DNA from 3 places in the Arthrobacter sp. B1I2 genome. Region 1 is predicted to be linked to each of the others. Evidence: riboswitches for the same ligand, from Rfam matches in the RefSeq annotation. Region 1 holds a riboswitch; each other region holds the start of a gene.
What was found. Region 1 has a riboswitch for cyclic di-AMP ahead of QFZ57_RS00770 (M23 family metallopeptidase). Riboswitches for the same ligand answer to the same signal wherever they lie in the genome.
Positions count from the first base shown of each region.

Region 2: another riboswitch for cyclic di-AMP. It lies ahead of QFZ57_RS01430 (hypothetical protein); the one in region 1 lies ahead of QFZ57_RS00770 (M23 family metallopeptidase).
Region 3: another riboswitch for cyclic di-AMP. It lies ahead of QFZ57_RS14100 (LysM peptidoglycan-binding domain-containing protein); the one in region 1 lies ahead of QFZ57_RS00770 (M23 family metallopeptidase).

Region 1 covers NZ_JAUSYC010000001.1:168,805-174,398, reverse strand. Annotated here, with positions in the region: gene QFZ57_RS00800 (helicase-associated domain-containing protein) at 1-885, opposite strand, end outside; gene QFZ57_RS00795 (hypothetical protein) at 896-1,129, opposite strand; gene QFZ57_RS00790 (cold-shock protein) at 1,355-1,738, shown strand; gene QFZ57_RS00785 (DUF3027 domain-containing protein) at 1,745-2,263, shown strand; gene serC (phosphoserine transaminase) at 2,324-3,454, opposite strand; gene QFZ57_RS00775 (metal-dependent transcriptional regulator) at 3,734-4,435, shown strand; cyclic di-AMP (ydaO/yuaA leader) riboswitch at 4,591-4,784, shown strand; gene QFZ57_RS00770 (M23 family metallopeptidase) at 4,797-5,594, shown strand, end outside.
Region 2 covers NZ_JAUSYC010000001.1:323,540-329,133, forward strand. Annotated here, with positions in the region: gene QFZ57_RS01415 (sensor histidine kinase) at 1-45, shown strand, start outside; gene QFZ57_RS01420 (bifunctional glycosyltransferase family 2/GtrA family protein) at 134-1,465, shown strand; gene QFZ57_RS01425 (ArnT family glycosyltransferase) at 1,462-3,564, shown strand; cyclic di-AMP (ydaO/yuaA leader) riboswitch at 3,725-3,879, shown strand; gene QFZ57_RS01430 (hypothetical protein) at 3,885-4,604, shown strand; gene QFZ57_RS01435 (glyoxalase superfamily protein) at 4,682-5,071, opposite strand; gene upp (uracil phosphoribosyltransferase) at 5,116-5,594, opposite strand, start outside.
Region 3 covers NZ_JAUSYC010000001.1:3,019,821-3,025,414, forward strand. Annotated here, with positions in the region: gene QFZ57_RS14095 (protein adenylyltransferase SelO) at 1-1,000, shown strand, start outside; gene QFZ57_RS14100 (LysM peptidoglycan-binding domain-containing protein) at 1,109-1,966, opposite strand; cyclic di-AMP (ydaO/yuaA leader) riboswitch at 1,970-2,142, opposite strand; gene QFZ57_RS14105 (TraR/DksA family transcriptional regulator) at 2,472-2,831, shown strand; gene QFZ57_RS14110 (DNA alkylation repair protein) at 2,828-3,358, shown strand; gene QFZ57_RS14115 (DUF1810 domain-containing protein) at 3,383-3,829, shown strand; gene QFZ57_RS14120 (glucose 1-dehydrogenase) at 3,874-4,767, opposite strand; gene QFZ57_RS14125 (metallophosphoesterase family protein) at 4,939-5,445, opposite strand; gene QFZ57_RS14130 (DUF1918 domain-containing protein) at 5,520-5,594, shown strand, end outside.

The DNA.
Region 1 (5,594 bases):
GGTGGTCCGGCCGAGCTCCGGTACCGGTGGCGAGAGGGTGAAGTCGTTGATGACCGCCCCGCCGCGCAGGGCCAGCCCCACGCTGTGCGGCAGCTCCACGTGGGCGGCGTCCAGCGGAACCAGCAGCCCGCGCGCAAGGAGCCAGTCCACAGGCCCGACGTCGGCTCCCTCAGTCGTGACCGAAGCCTTCCGTTGGGCCTGGGGGACGGCACCCATGGCCCAGTTGCGGAACCTGGCAAGCAACGCCGTCGTCCGTTCCGGCGCCCCGGCGAGGATGTCCTGCAATGCCTCCGGGGAGGAAGTCCAGTGCTGCAGCGCCAGCGCCGCCTCCATGGGCGTGGTGGCATTGTGAATTGCGAATCCGTTGCGGTGCAGTTCGGAAACCAGCTGCACTGCCCTCTGCGCGAAGGCCGGCTGCAAGCGGACCAGCTCTGTGTAGCTGCGCCCCAGGCCGGCCGGGTAGATTCCCACCACATCCTTGAGGGAGCCAACGGGCAGATAAAAGTGGTGCCCGGCTGCGGGGGGAGGGGTGCCGTGCGGGGGAGCGGCAGGATGGGCCAGGGCAAGCTCCTGCAGGGTACCCATGATCTGTTCGATGACAGCCAGGGACGCGCCCCGGATCAGCTGGTGCAGGCCTTCTGCCGACGCGCTGTGCCCGGTATCCGTGTTGGTGCACAGATGGAGGGTTTCAAGGACCTGCATCTGTGGCCGGTTGAGCCGCTCAAGCGCACGCTGGACGCTGACACGTGAACTCGCCCGTGCCGCCAGCGCAGCGAAGTCCGGAACTGAGGGGGAGATGAGGTCCGGCCGCGCGGCGAACAACGCGCGCAACGAGTCGTCGCTGCGCGCCTCCAGGTCCTTGCCGAGCGCACGAATGAGGGACATCAGTTCAACGTTACCGCGGCTCCCGCCGCCCCGTCCGCCGCCGGGCGGCAACGCCGTCCAGGACCAGCAGGAGCATCAGGACGAAGGCCACCGGCAGGCCGTAAAGCGCCGGGTAGGTGACCCAGGCGGGGGCGACCGAACCGGCGAAGGCAAGAGCCATGACAGTTCCCACGGCTATGAGGGAAAGGACGGCAATAACTGCGGCGAGGACCATCAGCGGCCGCCGGTAACGCGTGGGTGTCATGGACGTAACGCTACAGCGGCCGGAGCGGTGCAGGTGAAAGCCGCGGACCTTGCGCCCGGGGCGGAACAGTGCCGCAGGAAGCATGATTAGGGTATACGGCAGGATAACCTTGAAGGATACAGACCAATACGGTTTGCGCTGGCCATACCTTGAACCCGCACAACAATGCGGACGCGGTGGCAGCCGGCCGTGTCTCATGACAGCAGAACGAAGAAGGTTGATTACGTGCCTACCGGCAAGGTCAAGTGGTATGACAAGGACAAGGGCTTCGGGTTCCTCGCGGGCGAGGACGGCCAGGAGGTCTTCCTGCCGAAGTCGTCGCTGCCCGAGGGAGTGACGGAGCTGAAAGCGGGCACCCGCGTGGAGTTCGGGGTGGCCGACGGCCGCAAGGGTGCCCAGGCCCTGGGTTTGCGGGTGCTGGACAAGACCCCGTCCATCGCCAAAGCCAAGCGTCCCAGCGCGAAGGACCTCGCCCCGCTGGTCCAGGACCTGGTGACCGTCCTGGACAACTTGTCGGGAACCCTCTCAAACGGCAAGTACCCGGACGGCAACAAGGGCAAGGCCATCGCCGCTGCCCTCCGCAAGGTCGCCGACGAGCTGGACGTTTAGGCCCCCATGGACCCCCAATCTGAACAGCCGGGCACGCCAGTGCAGGAGCAGGCTGCCAAGACTCCGCCCAAACGCAAGGCCGGCGTGCCCGTGTGGCGTACGGGCAAGCCCGATGCTTTCCTGGCCGCGGCGGTTGACGCTGCGCGGACTGCAGTGGAAAGCATTACGCCGGCGGCCACCATCGGCGCGCACCTGGCGGCCAAGAGCGAGGGCGACCGGTTGGTCACGCACCTGTTCGAGTCCCGGTTGCCCGGCTACATGGGCTGGCAGTGGTACGCGGTGCTGACCCGCAACTCGCGCTCCAAGGTGGTCACGGTCAACGAACTGGGCCTGCTGCCGTCCCAGGAATCCATCCTGGCCCCGGAATGGGTGCCGTGGGCCGAACGCGTCCGTCCCGAGGACGAGCAGCAGCAGGAACCCGAACAAGGGCAGCCGGAGGAGCCTGCGGCAGTGGAGCAGGAACCTGGGGACGAAGGAATTGTCGACGCCGGCGGGCAGCTTGAAGAGGAAGCAAAAACTTCCTGACCACAAACAAACGGCGCCGTCCGGGAAAACCCCGGGCGGCGCCGTCGTACGTTAACTTGTCTACTTCCGCAGCTCGCCCACCACGTAGTCGATGCTGGCCAGCAGGGCCGAAACGTCGCTGGGCTCGATGGCCACGAAGGTGGCGATGCGCAGCTGGTTGCGGCCCAGCTTCCGGTAAGGCTCGGTGTCGACGATGCCGTTGGCGCGCAGGACCTTCGCAACCTGGGCAGCATCCACTGAATCGTCGAAGTCGATGGTTGCAATGACGTTGGAGCGCTCGTCCGGGTTGGCCACGAACGGTGTTGCGAAGTCCGACGCGTCCGCCCAGCTGTAGATACGGCCTGCGGAGTCTGCGGTGCGGGCGGCAGCAAAATCCAGCCCGCCGTTTGAGTTCAGCCACTGGACCTGGGCGTCCAGGGTAACCAGCGTGGACAGCGAGGGCGTGTTGTACGTCTGGTTCAGGCGGGAATTGTCGATGGCGGTCTGGAGGTCCAGGAAGTCCGGGATCCAGCGGCCGCTCGCTTTGATGCCGGCAGCACGCTCCAGCGCTGCGGGGGAGAACAGGCCAAGCCATAGGCCGCCGTCGGAAGCGAAGTTCTTCTGGGGGGCGAAGTAGTAGACATCGCTCTGGGCAACGTCCACGTCCAGGCCGCCGGCAGCCGAGGTGGCGTCCACGAGGACCAGCGATCCTTCATCGGCTCCGGATACCCTCTGCACCGGGGCGGCAACGCCGGTGGAGGTTTCGTTCTGCGGCCAGGCGTAGACGTCCACGCCGGCCTCGGCCTGGGCTGCAGGCCGGGTGCCGGGCTCGGACTTGATGATCGACGAGGCTTCCAGGAACGGCGCCTTGTTTGTGGCTGCGGCGAACTTGGACCCGAACTCGCCGAAGGAGAGGTGCTGGGCTTTCTTCTCCACGAGGCCGAAGCTGGCAACATCCCAGAACGCGGTGGATCCGCCGACGCCCAGGACGACCTCATAACCCTCCGGGGCGCGGAAAAACTGGCTCAGCCCTTCACGGACCGATCCGACCAGGTTCTTGACCGGGGCCTGCCGGTGGGAAGTGCCGAGGATTGTCTTGGAAGCTGCTGCCAGCGCCTCGATCTGTTCCGGCCGGACCTTTGACGGGCCGGCCCCGAACCGCCCGTCCTGGGGCAGGAGGTCGGCGGGGATCGTGATGCTGGTGTCGCTCACAGGTGCTCCAATTCGGCGGGGACGAAAGCTTTGTCCGGAAGGGCGGGCAGTGGGTGGCCTGCAGTGCGCGGTGGCTGCGCTGCAGGCCTTCCCCATTCTGCCTGAACCGCCGCGGGCGTGGGAGCCGGCGGGGGCAAAGTCCAGACATTGAGACGGGCCCGGCCCCCTTCAGCTATTCGGACTAAGTCAAAACAGGCTAAGCTTTCTCCCGGACTACCTCGCGGGAAGAGGCGGCACGGTGGAACAACGCAAGGTACTGCGCTCGAGGAGCTGAGCTGGATGACGGATCTGATCGACACTACGGAGATGTACCTCAGGACCATCCTGGAGCTTGAGGAAGAAAACATCGTCGCCCTTCGGGCCCGTATCGCCGAGCGTCTGCGCCACTCGGGGCCCACCGTCTCCCAGACCATCGGCAGGATGGAACGCGACGGGCTGGTGGTGGTCTCCGGCGACCGGCACCTGGAACTCACGGACACGGGCCGCAAGCGCGCCACCGAGGTCATGCGCAAGCACCGGCTGGCCGAGCGGCTGCTGGCAGACGTCATCGGCCTGGACTGGGCCTATGTACATGACGAAGCCTGCCGCTGGGAACACGTCATGAGCGAGCGGGTGGAGCAGCGCATCTACGAGATGCTGGGCCATCCCACCGAGTCGCCGTACGGCAACCCCATCCCCGGCCTCGCTGCCCTGGGCGGACAGGCGGGCCCCGGCTTCGCCGACGGCGCCATCAGCCTGGTGGAAGCAATGAAGAACTACGGCCCTGCGTCGGGGGTAACCATCAGCCGCCTTGCGGAACCAATCCAGGTGGAACCGGAACTGCTGGCGCAGCTGGATGAGGGAGGAATCCGTCCGGGTGCTGCCGTGGCGCTGGAACGTGTGGGAGATTACATCTCCGTGCGGGTCCCGGGGATTGAGGGCGCGCTGGAGCTGCCGCCAGAGGTGGCCGCGCACGTGTTCGTGGCTGTCAGCCAGCGCTGAGCCAGGGGTTCATACCCCACGGAGGGGAGTCCCCGCAACGGTAACGGAATTGTTACCTAGGGACTTAAGCCCCTATAGTTGAGTGCAAGCGTTGATACATAAGCGTTACCTGACCCGGAGCCGAGCTCTGCCAGCGGGCCAGGTGCACGAGTCGTTACTGGCAGAGGCGGGGAACCACAAGCGGCAGCGGGGGACTGCCTTGGGGTGAAGTCCGTCAGCAGCAAGCCTCTCCAGTGAAGGATTCTTCCGGGAATACCCCTGTGCAGAAGCTTGCGTGCGGCGGGCCGGGTCTTTGATCTCTCTGACCCGAATCCGACAGCTAACTCCGCAGGCTTCTTCCAGAGAGGAACCCTTCTTGACCATGCAGACCCCCCGGGGCCGCCGACGCGCGGCGGGCCCCCCTTCGGCACCCCGGTTTGCCGAAGTTGTCGCAGCGGAGCGCCCCCGCGATCTGCATCGTGACGCGCGCCGCCGCCGGGGTCCGTTCCGGCAGATGACGGAGTTTGCCGCTGCCAGCGGCATCGGCCAAAAAGCCGGCATCGCCCTTGCCGCCACGGGCCTGGTGCTGACGGTTACCGTGCCCGCCACGAGTCCCGTCATGGCGACCGACGCCGCCGGCAGCGCCCCCTTGGCAGCTTCCGCCGTCAGCCCCCAGCCGCAGATCTCCGCTGATATCGGAGCCCAGGTCGACTTCAGCCGCTCCGCCGTGGTGACCCAGGCCGACCCGGACGGGAAGCTGAAGCAGCTCCTGAGCGCCCAGTCCGCCGGCTCCGTCACGCGCGCCGCTTCGGCCGGCACCCTGGCCACACCGCTGGCATCCCTTGCCACCGCGTCCCCCTTCGGTTACCGGGTGAGTCCCATTACCGGAGGCTCCGGCGACTTCCACCGGGGACAGGACTTCGTGGCGCAGTGCGGGACCTCCGTCCTGGCCGCCGCTACAGGCACGGTGACCTTCGCAGGCTGGCACCAGTTCGGTGGCGGAAACCGCGTTGTCATAGACCACGGCAACGGGCTGGAGACCACGTACAACCACCTTTCATCCTTCAGCGTCAAGGTGGGCCAGACCGTCTCCCGCGGGGACGTTGTGGCACTGAGCGGCACCACCGGTGCCTCCACCGGCTGCCACCTGCACTTCGAGGTGCAGGTCAACGGCGAAGTG
Region 2 (5,594 bases), 150 kb from region 1:
GAGTTTGCCGTCCGCCTTCCAGCAGCGGGCCCCGCCACGTCCTGACACTTCAAAATCCGGCCAACAACATTTGCACAGGCACGTCACAGGTTGTGCCTAAAGCCCTCAAATCCGGCGGCGCCAACCTTGATTCATGACGCTCACCGACTCCACTTCAGGAACCCTGCCGGAAGTCGCGGCGCCACCGGGATCCCGGGGGCGTGCCGTACGGCGCGCGCCCGTGGACACGCGCACCACCGTCCCGGTCCTGGATGTCACCCTCCCCGTCTTCAATGAGGAACGCGACCTTGAGGAATGCCTCCGCCGACTCCACGGACACCTGCTCGATGCGTTCCCGCACAGCTTCCGGATCACCGTGGCGGACAACGCCAGCACGGACGGGACCCTGAAGATCGCCGAACGGCTGGCCCGGGAGTTCCCCGAGCTCGCGGTGGTCCACCTTGACGAGAAGGGCCGCGGCAACGCGCTGCGCAAGGTGTGGCTGGCCTCCCCCTCGCCGGTCCTGGCCTACATGGACGTGGACCTTTCCACGGACCTCGCTGCCCTGCCCCCACTGCTGGCGCCCCTGATTTCCGGGCACTCGGACCTGGCCATCGGCACGCGGCTGACCCGTGGCTCCCGTGTCGTCCGCGGGCCAAAACGGGAGTTCATCTCACGCAGCTACAACCTGATGCTTCACTCCTTCATGGGTGCACGGTTCAGTGACGCCCAGTGCGGGTTCAAGGCCATCCGCGCCGATGTCGCCCGGCAGATCCTCCCCTACACCGTGGACAACTCCTGGTTCTTTGACACCGAGCTCCTGGTCCTCGCCGAACGCTGCGGCCTCCGCGTCCACGAGGTCCCCGTCGACTGGATCGACGATCCCGATTCCAGCGTGGATGTGGTGCGCACGGCACTGGCCGACGTCCGGGGAATGACCCGGCTCACCCGCGACCTGGTCTACGGCCGCATCCCGGTACCGGAGCTGCGCGCGGCACTGGCACGGGGTCCGCTTCCGGCGTCGTCGCGGGCCGGCGAACAAACGCGCGGCAGCAGCCTCTTCGGCCAGCTGGTCCGGTTCGCCGCCATCGGCGCGGCCTCAACCCTGGCCTATCTGCTGATCTTCGTGTCCTGCCGGGGTTTCATGGATCCGCAGCCAGCCAACTTCCTGGCGCTGCTGATCACGGCAGTGGCCAACACGGGCGCCAACAGGCGCTTCACGTTCGGCATCCAGGGCGGCAACCCGGTCCGGCACCACTTCGAGGGGTTGATCGTGTTCGGCATCGGCCTTGCACTCACCTCGGGCGCACTGGCGTTGGTGCACCGGACGACGACGCCTGACCGGTGGGTGGAAGTCCTCACCGTTGTGGCGGCGAACTTTGCGGCCACGGCGGTGCGGTTCCTGCTGTTCCGGCTGTGGGTGTTCCGGGAGCGCAGCAGCAGGACCACGAAAGACGCCACTTCGACAGAAACGGCAGCATCATGACCTCCACCGTCTCCCCGACGGGCGCCGGCTCAGGAGCCGACCAGCAGCCGTCGCCATCCGGCTACGCTGTGTCCTCCCCCAGCGCCGTTGAGCCCACATCCCGGTGGACCCGCTACGCCTTCGGCGACCAGCCCCGCTGGGTGCGGCCTTCGGCCGCCGGGCTGCTGGTGGCCACGGCGGTCCTGTACCTGTGGAACCTGGCAGCAACAGGCTACGGAAACTCGTTCTATGCCGCGGCCATCCAGGCCGGCACGAAGGACTGGACGGCGTTCCTCTTCGGATCGCTCGACGCCGGCAACGCCATCACCGTCGACAAGCCGCCGGCGGCACTCTGGATCCCCGCCCTCGCAGGCCGCATTTTCGGTTTCTCGCCACTGAGCATGCTGGTCCCGGAGGCACTCATGGGAGTAGCCGCCGTCGGACTCCTCTACCTAACCGTCAAACGCGTCTCCGGGCCGGCCGCGGGCCTGCTGGCCGGCGGCGCCCTGGCGCTGACGCCGGTGGCTGCACTCATGTTCAAGTTCAACAACCCCGACGCCATGCTCACCCTGTGCCTGGTGCTCGCGGCCTACTTCACCACCCGCGCCATGGAGCAGGCGGGCTGGAAGTGGCTTGCTGCTGCCGGCGCAGTGATTGGCCTGGCGTTCCTCACCAAAATGCTGCAGGGCTTCCTGGTTGTTCCGGCGCTGGGCCTGGCCTACCTGTGGGCGGCGCCCACGTCGCTGGGGCGCAGGCTGCTGCACTTGCTGGGCGCCCTGGCCGGAATCGTCGTTGTGGCCGGCAGCTATATCGCGCTTTTCCAGCTGACGCCGGCCTCGGAACGGCCGTACATGGCCGGGTCCAGCACCAACAGTTTCCTGGAACTGACCTTCGGCTACAACGGGCTGGCCAGGATCACTGGTTCCGGCGAGGGCATGCCCGGCGGCACCGGGGGTGCTGACGGGGGCCCCGGCGGTGCTTTCGGCGGCGGCAACACCGGATTCGGAGGTGCGGCCGGCCTGCTGCGGGTGTTCGGGACGAGTTTTGGCGGAGAGGTGTCCTGGCTCTTGCCTGCTGCCCTGTTCCTGCTGGTGGCAGGCCTGTGGTTTACCCGCCGGGAAGTCAGAACTTCCCCAAGTCGTGCTGCGCTGATCCTGTGGGGCGGCTGGCTGCTGGTCACAGCGGGCGTCTTCAGTTTCATGAGCGGCATCGTCCACCCCTACTACTCGGTGGCCCTGGCACCGGCGATCGCAGCGTTGGTGGGTGTCGGCGCAGTGCGACTTTGGCGCGGACGGGCCTACTGGCCGGCCCGGATTGTCCTGGCCGTGGCCGTTCTGGGAACCTCCGCCTGGTCGGCGGTCCTCCTGAACCGCGACGCATCGTGGCTCCCCTGGCTGCGCGTCGCCATCGTCGTCCTTGGTGTCCTCGCGGCCGCCGCAGTCCTCCTCCGCCTGGACTCGGTGGGCGCCTCCGGACGGTTCCGGCGGGCCGGCGCGGCCGCCGTCGTCGTCGTCGTATCCCTCCTGGCCGGAGGACTTGGGCCAGGAGCCTGGACCCTCGCCACTGCCGCCGCCGCGCACTCGGGCTCCATTCCGACGTCGGGGCCCGCGGGTTCGTCCGCGGGCGGCTTCGGCAACCGTGTCGCCGGGTTCGGCGGCAACCGGACCGATGGCAGGGATGCCGCCACCGACGCGGCTGCCGGAGCTGACGGTCTTGATCCAGCCAACGGCCCAGGCGTCGGTCCCGGGGGTGGCGACGGGGCGGGTGGCCTTGGTGGTCCGGGCGACCCGGCCGAAGGAACCGCCGATGCCGCGGTGGCTGCACTGCTGAAGGCCACCACCACAAAGTGGTCCGCCATCGTCTCCGGCGCCAGCCAGGCAGCCAGCCTGGAACTAGCGACGAATACCAACGTCATCGCCCTCGGCGGCTGGAATGGCGGGGATCCGTACCCCACGCTCGCCGAGTTCCAGGGCATGGTGGCCAGGGGCCAGATCAGTTACTTCATTGCAGGCGGCGGCGGCATGGGCAGCCGGGGCAACTCCGCGGTGGCTGCCTGGGTGCAGGCCAACTTTCAGGCCCAGACCGTCGGCAACTCCACCGTCTACCAACTCACCAAGTAGGACGTACCGAACCAACCGCACCCATTCCCGCAATTCGACGCGCGCACCATCGTGACTTCCGTTACCTAAATGTGACTTTGGCGCGGTCTTCCTGTACCGTCGATTGGGTGCGGTCCCCGTTCGGGCCGCATATCCCGGGTTGACGCCAAGCTCTGCCGCTTCCCCTGGGATTCCGATTGAGCAACGGCAGAGGCGGGGGACCCACCGTCCCGGGCGACTGAACGCCCTTGGGGTTAAGCCAATACGTGATCTTTCCGTATGGCCGGATGCCCTCATCCGAACCCGACAGCTAACTCCGCAGGTGTGAGAGGCGATCAATCATGTCCAAAAACACGGCAGAAGCACGTCTGCTGCAGGCCAAGGCTAAACACCGGGCCACGCAGCAGGCCAAGAAAACCACCCTGGGCCGCCGCGCGGCCGTCCTTGCAGCATCCTGTGCGGTGCTGTTGGGGGTAGGCGCGGCAGGACAGGCCACCAGCAGCATGACCCCGGCGTTGTCCACCGGGTCCAACTCTTCCGCTGCAGCGTCCGACGCGCAAATGAGCATCGAGAAGAGCGAGATCCGCTCCAACCCGGCAGCGACCCCCGCACCCGCTGCCATCAGCGTGGCACCCCAGGCAGCCGAACCGGCCCCCGCAGCAGCGCCGCAGGCCCCCGCAGCCGAAGCGCCGGCGCCGGCCCCCGCGCCCGAGCCGGCCCCCGCGCCCGAGCCGGCCCCCGCCGTCGCGGTTAACGATCCGGCCGGCGCACAGGCCTACGCTGCCAGCCAACTGGCGACCTTTGGCTGGGGACCGGAGCAGATGCAGTGCCTGCAGACCCTGTGGACCAAGGAGTCCGACTGGACCACCACGGCCACCAACTCCAGCAGCGGGGCGTACGGCATCGTCCAGTCCCTGCCTGCGGAGAAGATGGCCAGCGCCGGCGCCGATTACCTGACCAACTACCGGACGCAGATCAACTGGGGCCTGGACTACATCAAGAAGAGCTACCAATCCCCGTGCGGTGCCCTGGACTTCCACCTGGCACACAACTGGTACTAAGCACCACCACGGCAGCCAACCCCAGCGCCGTTACCAAAGCCGCGGGCCGCATCACTTGATGCGGCCCGCGGCTTTCGTTAACCGGCGCCCTGCCCGTCGCTCCGCCACGGGATGTACTGGACAGACCACTTGTTTCCGTCCGGATCGGCGAAGTAGACGAAGTGGCCCCAGTCCTGCACGTCCACATCGCTGACATCCACGCCGTTGTTCTTCAGATGGTCATGCGCGGCTTTGATGTCGTTGACCACCAGTTGCAGGTTGGATCCCGTGCCGGGAGGGGCATCGGTAAGTCCTTCGCCAATGCAGATGGAGCAGGCCGAACCTGGCGGCGTCAGCTGCACAAAGCGGATGGAGTCCGAGGGCCGCTCGTCGAAATCGGCGTTAAAGCCCACCTTGTTGACGTAGAAGTCTTTGGCACGGTCAACGTCGGATACGGGGACAAAGACAAGTTCGAGTTTCCAGTCCATCCGGACAGGCTAACGGCGGGATCTGTGGATAAAAAGGGTGAAACCTACCCTGCGATGCCGTAGAGCCGGTCGCCGGCGTCGCCCAGGCCCGGGACGATGTAGGACTTCTCGTTGAGCTTCTCGTCAATGGAGGCCAGGACAATATGCACGTTGGCCCCTGACAGCTCCTCCTCCAGCCTGGCCAGGCCCTCGGGGGCGGCCAGCAGGCAGATGCAGGTGACGTCGGACGCGCCGCGCTTGAAGAGGAACTTGATGGCCTCGCGCAGGGTACCTCCGGTGGCCAGCATGGGGTCCAGGACGAACACCTGGCGGCCGGTCAGGTCCTCCGGAAGGCGCTCCGCGTACGTGATGATGTCGAGTGTCTCCTCGTCCCGGGCCATGCCCAGGAAACCCACTTCAGCGGTGGGAACCAGCTTGGTCATGCCCTCGAGCATGCCCAGGCCCGCACGCAGGATGGGTACCACCAGCGGGGTGGGCTTGGTGAAGGCAGTACCGATGGTGGTGCTGACCGGCGTCTCGATGG
Region 3 (5,594 bases), 2.9 Mb from region 1:
CGTCGTGGCAACCGGACGGCAGGTCCGCCGGGATGGCATGCTGCCCGGCGCCGTGCTGACACGGGTGGCTGGCAGCCACCTGCGCGTTGGCAGCTTCCAGTACGCTCGGGCCACGGAAAACATGGACCTCCTGAAGCGGTTGGCGGACCACGCCATCAGCCGGCACTATCCGCACGCCGCCGAAGCCGAAAATCCGTACCTGGCCCTCTTCGGTTCCGTCGTCTCCGCCCAGGCCGCGCTGGTGGCACGCTGGATGCTGGTGGGGTTTGTGCACGGGGTCATGAATACGGACAACATGACCATTTCAGGGGAAACAATCGACTACGGCCCCTGCGCGTTCATGGATGCGTTCAATCCCGCCGCCGTCTACAGCTCCATCGATGTCAGCGGACGGTACGCCTACGCCAACCAGCCGGTGCTTGCCGAATGGAACCTTGCCCGGCTCGCGGAGGCGATGCTGCCGCTCATCGACGCGGACCAGGAGAAGGCGGTTGCCCCCGCGGTGGAGGTGCTGGGACAGTTCCGCGGACAATACAGCAGGGCATGGTCCAGCGGCATGAAAACCAAGCTCGGCCTGGTAATCAATGCGGAAAGTAACGACGCCGCCGCGTCCGGCCTGGTGGACGATGCCATCGCCATTCTGAAGGACGGCCCGGTGGACTACACCTTGTTCTTCCGGAACCTCGGCAAGGCGGCCCGGGGCGACCTCCGCCCCGTGCGCGGTATGGTTCTTGACCTGGCCGCATTCGACGCCTGGGCTGAGCGGTGGCAGGCCATGAAACCCGACGCGGTGCTGATGGACAGCGTTAATCCGGCCTATATCCCCCGCAACCACCTCCTGGAGGAGGCACTGTCCGCAGCCACTGAAGGAAATCTGGCTCCTGTGCAGCAGCTGCTGGAGGCGGTCGGGGAGCCCTTTACCGAGCGGCCGGGGCTGGAGCGCTACGCGGAAGGCGCCCCCGAAGATTTCGGCAACTACATGACTTTCTGCGGGACCTGACGGCTTCCGGCCTCCGGGTGACAGAACGACAGGAGGGCGGCGGCCGGGATACCCGGCTGCCGCCCTCCTGTTTGAAGCCAGCTTCGCTGTGGCGAAGCGTCGCGAAGACTAGGCCACGCGAACCGCGGAGTAGCCGCCGAGCCAGCTGATGGAGTGAACCTCCGTGCTGTAGCCGTTGACGCCGCCGCTGACAACCTTGCCGTCGCCGGCGTAAACGCCCACGTGGCCGGAGGTGATGATCAGGTCGCCGGGGGCGGGAGCGCCGACGACTGCTCCGTACTGGAAGAACTGGGTGGGGGCAAGGTCGCCGACGCTCTTGCCGACGGAGCGCAGTGCCTTCTCAACCATGGCGGTGCAGTCCTGGTTCACGCCGACCTGGCCGTAAGCGGATGCCAGGATGGCGGCACCGGTGCCCGTGCCGGTGGCGGCTGCCACCGGGGTGGCGGAAGCGTAGGACATGTTCATGCCGGTGTTTGCCGGCGCGGTGGCGGCTGCAGCCTGGACAGGTGCAGCTGCAGGGGCCGGTGCCGGCGCTGCTGCCGGTGCCGCCGTGTAGCCTGCGCCCGGGATCTGGATCTGGTCGCCGGGGAAGATCACCGAGGACAGTCCCAGGCCATTGGCGGACAGGACGTCGTTGAGGCTGACGCCGTGGGCAGCCGCGATGGCGCCGAGGGTGTCACCGGAAACGACGGTGTGGATGTTGCCTGCTGCCGCTGCGGGGGCTGCTGCCGGGGCGGCAGGTGCGGAGTATGCCTGGACGCTGGTGTTCTCAGTGGTGTCCGGACCGGTTACACCGGCGTGGGCCGGGGCGCCGACGCCAAAGGCAATGCCGGACGCTGCAGCAACGGCGAGCGCCGGGCGGCCCAGCGACCGGGCCTGGGACTTGGCTGTTGCGGCGAGGCCCTCGAGCACAATGGAGCGGGCCGGAGTCGCGCGGTGACGGGCAGAAATGGAAATTTTTGACACGGTTGATCGCCTCTCCCATGCCTGCGGGGTGAGCTGTCGGGTTCGGGCTGGAGATACCCGGCCGGAAGCGGCTCCGCGAAGAATGGAAGCGCTAACGACTTAACCCCAAGGCCACAAGTGGCCGTGGAAACTTGGTTCCCCCGTCCCTGCCAGCTGGAAAGCGGTTGAATCCCATGATCAGTGGCAGGGCTCGGCATACTGATGGGAATGTCCCGACTGAGAGGGACACCAGAAGACAATAACCCACCTGCACTGCCATTGTCACATTTGGATAACATACGAGCTTCGCCTCTCAATTCCGCAAACGTCTGGATGTAACGGTAATTCCCAGGACGACCTCGGGTGATGGGCAAAGAACCCGGCAACGGTAACAACGCGGACACGGCCGCCTCCTTCAGCCTCGAATCCGAAGGTACGCTCCAGGCACATTGCCCCTGTTCGTGACCAACCGGGGCATCTTTGGTCAGGGGCCCGATGGTATTGGCTGACGCGCTAGGCTGTCCCCATGCCAGATTTCGACCGGTTCCGTGCGCTGCTCGAAGAGGAGCGGGCGCGACGGGCGGCACTGTTGCCGGCCCTGCGGGCCGACATCGACGCAGCGAATTCGGCCCGCCAGGACTCCAATGTCGACGACGAACACGATCCGGAAGGCGCCACGATCGCCTTCGAACTCTCGCAGGCGTCGGCGCTCCTGCAGCAAAGTTCGGCCGGGCTGGACCAGATTGAGGCGGCGCTGGCACGGCTGGCCGGTGGAACCTATGGATCCTGCGCCGTGTGCGGGGAACCCATCGCCGAGGGCAGGCTGGAAGCGCGGCCGTGGACGCCGTTTTGTATCCATCACGCCTCCTCGGGGCGTGCGCGGTGACGGATACGGCGGACGTCGTGTCCGCCGCAGCGGATTTCGTTGACCGGACCCTTCAGAATGAGGGCGCCTGGTACCGGGCGGACGACGTCGGAAACCGGCTGGGCGGCGCGCTGGCCTCTTATGGTTCCTCCGTGGGCGCCGTTCGCGGAACGGTACGCGACGTCCTGCGCAAGTTCAAGGACCTGGACCGCGACGGAACCGTCATGCTGGCCTCCGCCCTGTGGGGACAGCCGAGGCCAGGCTCCCGTCCTGTTTTCGAGCGCCGGCTGGCTGCCGTGGTGCTGCTGCAGTCCCGGGTACGGCTGCTCCAACACTCGGACCTGACCCGTTTGGAAGGCTTCCTCCGCACAGCCCAGGCAGCGGATCTGACCGACCCCCTGCTCACCGATGTCCTGGTGCCCCTGCTGGCGGGGATGGGGGAGCGTGAGCGGCGGCGGGCCGGCATTGTGCTGGCACGGTGGCGGCAGGACCCGGACCCCCAGCTGCAGGCGGCGGCTGTTGCCCTTACGAAGGAATTGACCCCGTAAAACGGACCAAGCAAGGAGACCCACATGAACGAGCCGTTTGATCTTGAGCGCTTTGTTGCCGCCCAAAACACAGGCGGAACCTATGAGCAGGCGTTGGGGGAGCTGCAGGTCGGCAGGAAGGCCGGGCACTGGATGTGGTTCATCTTCCCGCAGGTCGCCGGGCTGGGACGGAGTGCCATGTCGCGTAAGTACGCCATCTCCTCACTGGCTGAAGCCCGGGCCTACCTGGACCACGACGTGCTGGGCCCGCGGCTGCTGGAGTGCGCGGTGGTCCTTGCAAACCACGCCGACCAGTCGGCCGAGGACATTTTTGGCGGCATCGACGCAAAGAAACTCCGCTCCTGCATGACACTGTTTCTCCGGGCGGCACCCGGAGAAACAGTGTTCAAGACAGTCCTGGCCCAGTTCTTTAACGGCGAGCCCGACCCTGCCACCGACGAACTCCTGGCGGGCCAGGATGAAGCGGGCTGACCTCCGGGCGCGCCGGGGGCCAGCCGCTTGCCGCGTGGGGACAGCTAGGGCGTAGGGCTGCCGCCGTTGACGTTCAGCGTTTCGCCCACCACGTAGCTTGACTCCGGGGACGCCAGGAAGACGTAGGCGGGGGCCAGTTCGGCGGGCTGGCCTGCCCGGCCCAGCGGGGTGGACTGGCCGAACTCCGGCAGTTGCTCCTTTGGCTGGCCGCTGCTGACCTGCAAGGGCGTCCAAATGGGGCCGGGAGCCACGGCGTTCACCCGGATACCCTTGGGCGCCAGCTGCTGGGCCAGGCCCTTGGTGAAGTTGTTGATGCTGGCCTTGGTGGTGGCGTAGTCCACCAGGGTGGGGGACGGGTTGTAGGCCTGGATGGACGTGGTGTTAATGATGGTCGAGCCCGGGGGCATATGCGGCACGGCGGCCTTGGTCACCCAGAACATCGCGTAGACGTTCGTCTTCAGGGTGTGGTCGAACTGCTCGTCGGTGATGTCCTGCAGGTCTTCCTGGGCCACCTGTTTCCCGGCGTTGTTGACCAGGATGTCCACTCCGCCCAGGACGGCAACCGCCGTGTCCACCAGGTCCCGGCATACTGCGGAGTCCTTGAGGTCACCCGGCACCTTGACCGCCTTGCGGCCTGCCGCTTCAATGATCCCGGCGATGCGCGAGGCGTCCTCTTCTTCCTGCGGCAGGTAGGAAAGGACGACGTCGGCGCCTTCCCTTGCAAAGGCAATCGCCGTTGCAGCTCCAATGCCGGAGTCCGCACCGGTGACAATCGCCCGGCGGCCTTCCAGCCTGCCGGTGCCGCGGTAGGTTTCTTCGCCCAGGTCAGCCTTGGGCTCCAGTTCGGCGTCAAGCCCCGGCTCGGGCTGGTGCTGTTTGGGCGGGGAAATCTGTTCGTAGGCAGTCACGGGATTACGGAAGGTGTACTGGTCAGTCATGGTGGTCCTCCTGTTCGTGCGGACACGGGCTGGTTCGTCGCCCCGGATAGTGAAGCAAACTGCGATCGCGCCAATTAGGGCAGTAAAGCCATATTTACAGCAAAAAGGTAAGCATGCTTACGGTTATTAGCCTAGGCAATGACTGCGAGTTCTGCCAAGCGCCTGGCGGGGTCAGTCGCGGTGGACCTCAACCAGCCTGACCTCCGCGAGCCGGCCGGCGTCGACCACCGCCTCCATGAAGGTGCACGCCGGCTTGCGGCGCCGGTCCGTGGGGGACCCCGGGTTCAGCAGCCGCAGCCCGTTCGGCGTCACCGTGTCCCAGGGGATATGGCTGTGACCGAACACCAGGACATCGGCGTCGGGGTACATCACGTCGCACCGCAGTTCGCGGCCCTTGGCCTGCCCGGTCTCGTGGACCATGGCAAAGCGCACACCGTCAAGGGCCACCGTGGCCGTTTCGGGCAGGCGCCGGCGCAGTTCCGGGCTGTCATTGTTGCCGTGGACGCCCAGGAGCCGCTTGCTCCGGCGCTCGAATTCGTCCAGCAGTCCCGCCTCCACCCAGTCGCCGGCGTGGAACACCACGTCGGCATCGTCGACGGCGCGCCACACCTGGGCGGGCAGGCTCCCGGCGCGTTTGGGCACGTGGGTATCGGCAACCAGGACAAGGTTCAAGGGCATACCGGGCATCCTGCCATAGGGCCCTGTTCCGGTGTAGCCGTGGGCCGTAATCTGGGGGCTCGGAGGTGATTGCCATGGAGGCAGCCCAAGGCGACCGGATCGTCGTACGCGGCAGGACCGTGGGGTCTTCGGACCGGCACGGCGTGATT